DNA from 2 places in the Streptosporangium sp. NPDC020072 genome. Region 2 is predicted to be linked to the other one. Evidence: riboswitches for the same ligand, from Rfam matches in the RefSeq annotation. Region 2 holds a riboswitch; the other holds the start of a gene.
The links. Region 2 has a riboswitch for glycine ahead of gcvT (glycine cleavage system aminomethyltransferase GcvT). Riboswitches for the same ligand answer to the same signal wherever they lie in the genome.
Positions count from the first base shown of each region.

Region 1: linked by a shared signal. The riboswitch ahead of gcvP (aminomethyl-transferring glycine dehydrogenase) and the one ahead of gcvT (glycine cleavage system aminomethyltransferase GcvT) in region 2 are both predicted to bind glycine.

Region 1 is NZ_JBEYAB010000032.1:6,558-9,949, reverse strand. It holds gene ABZ470_RS41495 (MerR family transcriptional regulator) at 1-507, shown strand, start outside; gene ABZ470_RS41490 (bifunctional nuclease family protein) at 587-1,057, shown strand; gene ABZ470_RS41485 (MerR family transcriptional regulator) at 1,292-1,822, shown strand; glycine riboswitch at 1,837-1,928, shown strand; gene gcvP (aminomethyl-transferring glycine dehydrogenase) at 2,088-3,392, shown strand, end outside.
Region 2 is NZ_JBEYAB010000002.1:129,315-132,706, forward strand. It holds gene ABZ470_RS03890 (TetR/AcrR family transcriptional regulator) at 1-476, opposite strand, end outside; gene ABZ470_RS03895 (hypothetical protein) at 588-1,340, opposite strand; glycine riboswitch at 1,480-1,578, shown strand; glycine riboswitch at 1,581-1,665, shown strand; gene gcvT (glycine cleavage system aminomethyltransferase GcvT) at 1,707-2,795, shown strand; gene gcvH (glycine cleavage system protein GcvH) at 2,792-3,181, shown strand; gene ABZ470_RS03910 (L-serine ammonia-lyase) at 3,267-3,392, shown strand, end outside.

The DNA of each region.
Region 1 (3,392 bases), on a different contig from region 2:
GAGCGGCTGCGTTACATCCTCGGCGAGCAGCGCGACCGTTACCTGCCGCTGCGTGTGATCAAGGACCGGCTCGAGGCCGCGGACCGCGAGGACCGGCCGGTCACCCCTCCGCGGGCCCTTCCCGGCGAGGCGCCGCCGGAGGTTCGTCTCACCCGCAAGGAACTGCTCGCCGCCGCCGAGCTCGACGAGGAGACCCTCACCGAGCTTGAGGACTTCGGCCTGCTCGCCGCGGTCGCCCGCCACTACGACGCCGAGGCGCTGGCCGTGGCCCGCAGCGTGGGGGCACTGGCCGCCTTCGGGCTCAGGGCACGCCACCTGCGGGTCGTCAAGGCCGCGGCCGAGCGGGAGGCCACCCTCGTCGAACAGGCCATCGCGCCGTTGCTTCGCCGCCGAGGCCCGGGGGCCATCGACCGGGCCGACGAGACCGCCAAGGAGATTTCTGGTCTTCTGCTGGAATTGCACGCCTCGCTCCTGCGTTCCGCCGTGCGTGGGGGCTTGGGCCGGTGAGAACCTGACCAGGCACTCGTCCCCTCACGAGTGTTACGTTGAACAAACCGGTCATAATCCAGCGAAGACGGAGCAGCCCGTGTTGCAGATGGAGGTCGTGGGCGTTCGGGTTGAGATGCCCTCAAACCAGCCTATTGTCCTGCTGAAGGAGGCACATGGGGAGCGGTACCTGCCGATCTGGATCGGCATGACCGAGGCGACGGCGATCGCGATGGCCCAGGCCGAAGAGCCGCCACCCCGGCCACTCACCCATGACCTCTTCCGCGACGTGCTCGACGCGCTCGGCGTCCGGCTGAGCACCGTGAACATCGTCGCACTCCGTGATGGGATCTTCTTCGCCGATCTCGTGTTCTCCAACGGGGTCGAGGTGAGCGCCCGTCCTTCGGACTCCATAGCCCTGGCGTTGCGTACGGGAGCCCGTATCTTCGCCAGTGAGGACATCGTCAGGGAGGCGGGGGTGATCATTCCCGACGACCAGGAGGACGAGGTGGAGAAGTTCAGGGAGTTCCTTGACACGATCACGCCCGAGGACTTCGGTCGCGCGGGGTAGGTATTTCGGTGCATTTACGCTTCACGACGCGCCGGGGAGGGTCGTTGACTGATCTTGGCCCCAGTCCTACGGTGCAAGTGAAACCCGCGGCTGTGCGCAAACCCCCAGATCAGGCCGCGGGATGAGAGAAAGCCGGAGGTCCGCGTGGCGGTCAGCAGCGGCGAGGGTAGAAACGCCGACCAGGATGACCCGGAACGGCGCGGGGAGGCACGTCAGCGTGCGGGCGAAGAGGGCCTGCTGTTCGACGGGCAGCCGGTGAAACTGCCCGCCGACATCGGATACCGCGGTCCCACCGCCTGTGCCGCGGCCGACATCACCTATCGGCAGCTGGACTACTGGGCGCGCACCGGTCTGGTCGAGCCCACGGTCAGGGCCGCTCACGGTTCGGGTTCCCAGCGCCTGTACGGCTTCCGCGACATCCTGGTGCTCAAGGTCGTCAAACGGCTGCTCGACACGGGTGTGTCCCTCCAGCAGATCCGCATCGCCGTCCAGCACCTGCGCGACCGCGGCGTCAACGACCTGGCCCAGATCACCCTCATGAGTGACGGGGTGAGCGTGTACGAGTGCACCTCACCCGACGAGGTCATCGACCTGCTCCAGGGAGGGCAGGGTGTCTTCGGCATAGCCCTCGGCCGCGTCTGGCAGGAGGTGGAGGGCTCCCTGGCCGACCTGCCCGGAGAGCGCGCGGAGTCCGGCCAGAGCCCTTTAGGCGATCACCACGCGGATGAGCTGGCCCGTCGTCGCCGGGCTCGCCGCACCGGGTAAGGTTGTCTCGCTGCTGACTCTGCGCGGGAGAGACCCCGGCATGATCGGGGCGCCGAAGGAGCAACCTCCCCGGAATCTCTCAGGCACCCGGTACCGCGTGGGCGAGGCGACTCTGGAAAGCAGGCACGCCCGCCAGGCGCGTCTCACCGACGGGGAAAGCCTTCCACGCACCGGAAGGTGAAACTCTCAGGTCGCGATGACAGAGGGGGAGATCCGGCATACGCCCGCGCCCAGCGCCGGTCTCCAACGTCTCGGGAGGCTTCCCATGACCGACCTGTCACCGCTCAGCGAGCTGACCCCCCCGCCGTTCGCCACCCGTCACATCGGGCCCGCGGACGCCGACCAGACCCGCATGCTCGAGGCGGTCGGATTCGCCTCGACCGCCGACTTGGTCGCGGTGGCCGTCCCCGAGGCCATCAGGGCGAAGGACAGGCTCAACCTCCCGCCCGCCGCGAGCGAGACGGAGGCCATCGCCGAGCTGCGCGCCCTCGCCGGGCGCAACACCGTGCTCACCTCGATGATCGGCCTGGGCTACCACGACACGATCACCCCGGCGGTCATCCGCCGCAACCTCCTGGAGAACCCCGGCTGGTACACCGCCTACACGCCCTACCAGCCCGAGATCTCCCAGGGGCGCCTTGAGGCCCTGCTCAACTTCCAGACGGTCGTCTCCGACCTGACCGGTCTCGACGTGGCGGGCGCCTCCCTGCTGGACGAGGCCACCGCCGCCGCCGAGGCGATGACGCTGGCCCGCAGGGCGGTGCGCGGCTCCTCGAACGTGTTCGTCGTCGACGCCGGCTCGCTGCCGCAGACCAAGGCCGTGCTGCGCACCAGGGCCGAGCCGCTCGGCATCGAGCTGGTCGAGAGCGACTTCACCGAGGCCCTTCCCGACTGTTTCGGCGTGCTCGTGCAGTACCCCGGGGCCGATGGCGAGATCAGGGACTTCCGCGCGGTCGCCGAGGCCGCCCACGCGCGCGGCGCCCAGGTGGTGGCCGCCGCCGACCTGCTGGCCCTGACCCTGCTGGCCGCCCCCGGCGAGCTCGGCGCCGACATCGCGATCGGCTCCTCGCAGCGCTTCGGCGTCCCGCTGGGCTTCGGCGGCCCGCACGCCGCCTACATGGCCGTCCGCGACGGCCTGCAGCGGCAGATGCCCGGCCGTCTGGTCGGCGTCTCCCAGGACGCCGACGGCCGCCCCGCCTACCGCCTGGCGCTGCAGACCCGTGAGCAGCACATCCGCAGGGAGAAGGCGACCAGCAACATCTGCACCGCGCAGGTGCTGCTCGCGGTCATCGCGGGCATGTACGCCGTCTACCACGGCCCCGAGGGCCTTCGCAGGATCGCCAGGCGCGTCCACCGGCACGCCGTCGTGCTGGCCGCGGGCCTGCGCCACGGAGGCGTCGAGGTCGTCCACGACGCCTTCTTCGACACCGTGCTCGCCCGGGTGCCCGGCCGCGCCGCCCGGATCGTGGCCGCGGCCCGCGACAACGGCGTCAACCTGCGCCTGGTCGACGCCGACCACGTCGGTGTCACCTGCGACGAGCGGACCGAGCAGCTCCACCTGGAGCAGGTC
Region 2 (3,392 bases):
TCAAGGCTGATGAAGCCGTGCAGCATGCTGCGCAGCAGCCGTACCGCGTCGGTCAGGTCGGGCTCCCCGAGGGCGTAGGCGCGCAACATGCCGTAGGTCAGCTCGATCGCGCGCCGCGGCCCGCGCGCCGCGGCCAGGAGCTCGGGGTCGATCTCCGTGGGGATCTGCGTCGCCATGTAGCGGCCCGGGTGTTCGCGGGCGTAGTCCCGGTAGGCGGTCGCGTACGCGACCAGCGCGTCCCTGCCCGCCAGCCCCGCGGTGGCCTCCGCGATGCGGACGCTCTTCTCGTCGGCCGCCAGCAGGGCGATCCGGCCGCGCAGGTCCTCAAGGCCGCGAACGTGCGCGTAGAGGCTGGCGTCCTTCACCCCGAGCCGTCGTGCCACCGCCGACATGGTCAGCCGGTCGAACCCGACCTCGTCGGCCAGTTCGGCACCGGCGAGCGTCACCCGATCCGTCGTCAACCCGGCCCGCGCCATACGCGCCCCTCTCTCCTAGAGTCCCTAGACTGTAACTAATCCCATTAGCTTCTGTCTAATGAGATTAGTTTCACCGGGCGCGCGACAGTACGGCACGGCGGTTCACCGAGGTCAGCGGCGTGGCCGCAGGCGGGAGGAGGGCAGGTCGTGACGGCCGGAGACGAACTCCTGGAAGGCGATCTTGACCTTGATGGCCGGGCGGCGCCAGCGCTCCTCACGGCGCTGCGCCCTGGCCAGTTTCCAGGGCCTCGGCCTTCGGGAGCCCGGGGCGAAGAACCAGTGGGCCCAGGGGGAGCCGGGCCGGGCCAGCCGCAGCGCCCCGACGATCAGCAGCAGCGGGACGAACAGACCGACCATGCCCGTCCAGATCTTCCCCTTCAGCAGGGTGACCACGGCGAGCATGAGATTGAGCACGAGGAAGCCGACCGCCAGCCACGTCCCCTGCGGCGTGCCGTCCGGCCGCTCCCAGCCCAGCGGGCGCAGGCCGAGCAGGAGCAGACCGGTGACGGCGATCGCGATGAACACCGCGTCGACCGACGTGCGGCCCTCCTCCTCCCAGTAGACGTCGTGCAGGTGCAGGATCAGCGCGAACTCGTCCAGGATGAGGGCGGCGCCCACCCCGAAGACGGCCGCGGTCAGGGCGTACCACCCCTGGGAGACGCCGGAGACGAGCAGGCCGGAGACCCCGCCGAGCATCGTCAGCACCACGCCGAACACCACATGGTGGATGTGCATGTCGCCGACGCTGACGTTGCCGAACCAGCCGATCTTGGCGCGGATGAGCCGGACGTTGATGCGGGTGAAGACGAAGGCGACGATCAGCGCGACGAAGAAACAGAAGAGCGGTAGCCGTCCTGTTTCCACGATTCGATGTTGGAACAAATCCCCCACTGCACCTTCAGGTTATGCGAGAGCCGTCATGATCACGCCTAACCGGACACTCTGTCCCGACCCGGGGATTTCGCTCGGCCCTCGCCTACGGTTAGGCTGGCCGGGACACCGACGAGCCCGCGCGGGAGAGCGTCCTGACATCCAGGCCAGGACCCCTGAAGGAGCAAGCCCTCCCCGCAAACCTCTCAAGGCAAAGGACCGCGTGGGTAGGTGCCTCTGGAAAGCAGGCCGTACGGCCTCGCCGAAGGTGAAAGTCCGGCAAAAATCGGGCGAAGCTCTCAGGCATCCATGACAGAGGGGGAGGATGCTTCTCATCCGACCCCTGTCTGAGGTGCGAACATGTCCCGACCCACGCCGCTGCGCGGTGTTCACGAGGCCCTCGGCGCGACGCTGACCGACTTCGCGGGCTGGCTGATGCCGCTGCGCTACGGAAGCGAGTCCGCCGAGCACAACGCGGTCCGCCAGGCGGCCGGCCTGTTCGACCTCTCCCACATGGGAGAGATCTTCGTGACGGGCCCGCAGGCAGGCGAGGCCCTCGACTACGCGCTCGTCGGTCACATCTCCGCCCTTGAGCCGGGACGCGCCCGCTACACGATGATCGTCGATCCCCAGGGCGGCGTGCTCGACGACCTGATCGTCTACCGCCTGGCCGACCAGGAGTTCATGGTCGTCGCCAACGCCTCCAACTACCCCCGGGTCGCCGCCGAGCTGACCGAGCGCGCCGGGGCCTTCGAGGCCGCGGTCGAGGACCGCTCCGAGCAGTACGCGCTGGTCGCGGTACAGGGGCCGCGCTCCCGCGAGATCCTGGGCGGGCTCACCGACGCCGACCTCGACGGCCTGAAGTACTACGCGGGCCTTCCCGCGACCGTCGCCGGGCTCTCCGCCCTCGTCGCCCGCACCGGCTACACCGGCGAGGACGGCTTCGAGCTGTTCGTCGCCGCCGACGACGCCGAGCCGCTGTGGGCCGCGCTCACCAAGGCGGGCGAGCCGTACGGCCTGCTGCCCGCCGGGCTTTCGGCGCGTGACACCCTCCGTCTTGAGGCGGGGATGCCGCTGTACGGCAACGAGCTCTCCGCTGATCTCACCCCGTTCGACGCGGGGCTCGGCCGTGTGGTGAGGTTTGACAAACCAGGCGACTTCGTCGGCAGGGCCGCCCTTGAGCCGCTCAAGGACGTCCCCCCGGCCCGCCGCCTGGTGGGACTGATCGCGACCGGCCGCAGGGTGCCCCGCCACGGGTATCCGGTGGTCTCCGGCGACGGCGTCGTCGTCGGAGAGGTGACCAGCGGAGCGCCTTCCCAGACCCTGGGCAGGCCGATCGCCATGGCCTACGTGGACAACGGAACGTCCGCTGGACTGGCCGTGGACATCCGGGGCAGTCACGAGCCGGTCGAGGTCGTTGAGCTGCCTTTCTACAGGAGGAAAAAGTGAGTGACATTCCCGAGGAGCTGCACTACACCAAGGAGCACGAGTGGATCTCGGGCATAGATGACGGCCTGACCCTGACCGTCGGCATCACCGCCTACGCCGCCAACGCCCTCGGTGACGTGGTCTTCGTCCAGTTGCCCGAGGCCGGTTCCTCGCTCACCGCGGGTGAGGCGGTCGGCGAGGTCGAGTCGACCAAGTCGGTGAGCGACATCTTCGCGCCGGTCGGCGGTGAGGTCGTCGAGGTCAACGAGGCCGTCGTCGACGACCCCTCGCTGGTCAACAGTGACCCCTATGGCGACGGCTGGCTGTTCCGCGTCCGGCTTGAGGGTGACCCGGAGGACCTGCTGTCCCCCGAGGAGTACACGGCACTCACTTCGGGCGAATCCTGAAATATCTAATCTTGCGTCGTGATCACGCGCGTCCACCGGCGCGCGTGATCACGACCGCGGGACAGCGCAAAGGCAGGGCAGATCAATGGCGATCAGCGTCTTCGACCTCTTCAAGATCGGTATCGGCCCGTCCAGCTCGCACACCGGCGGCCCGATGGCCGCCGCCCACAGGTTCGCCAGAGGGCTCGACCACGACGGCCTGCTCGACAAG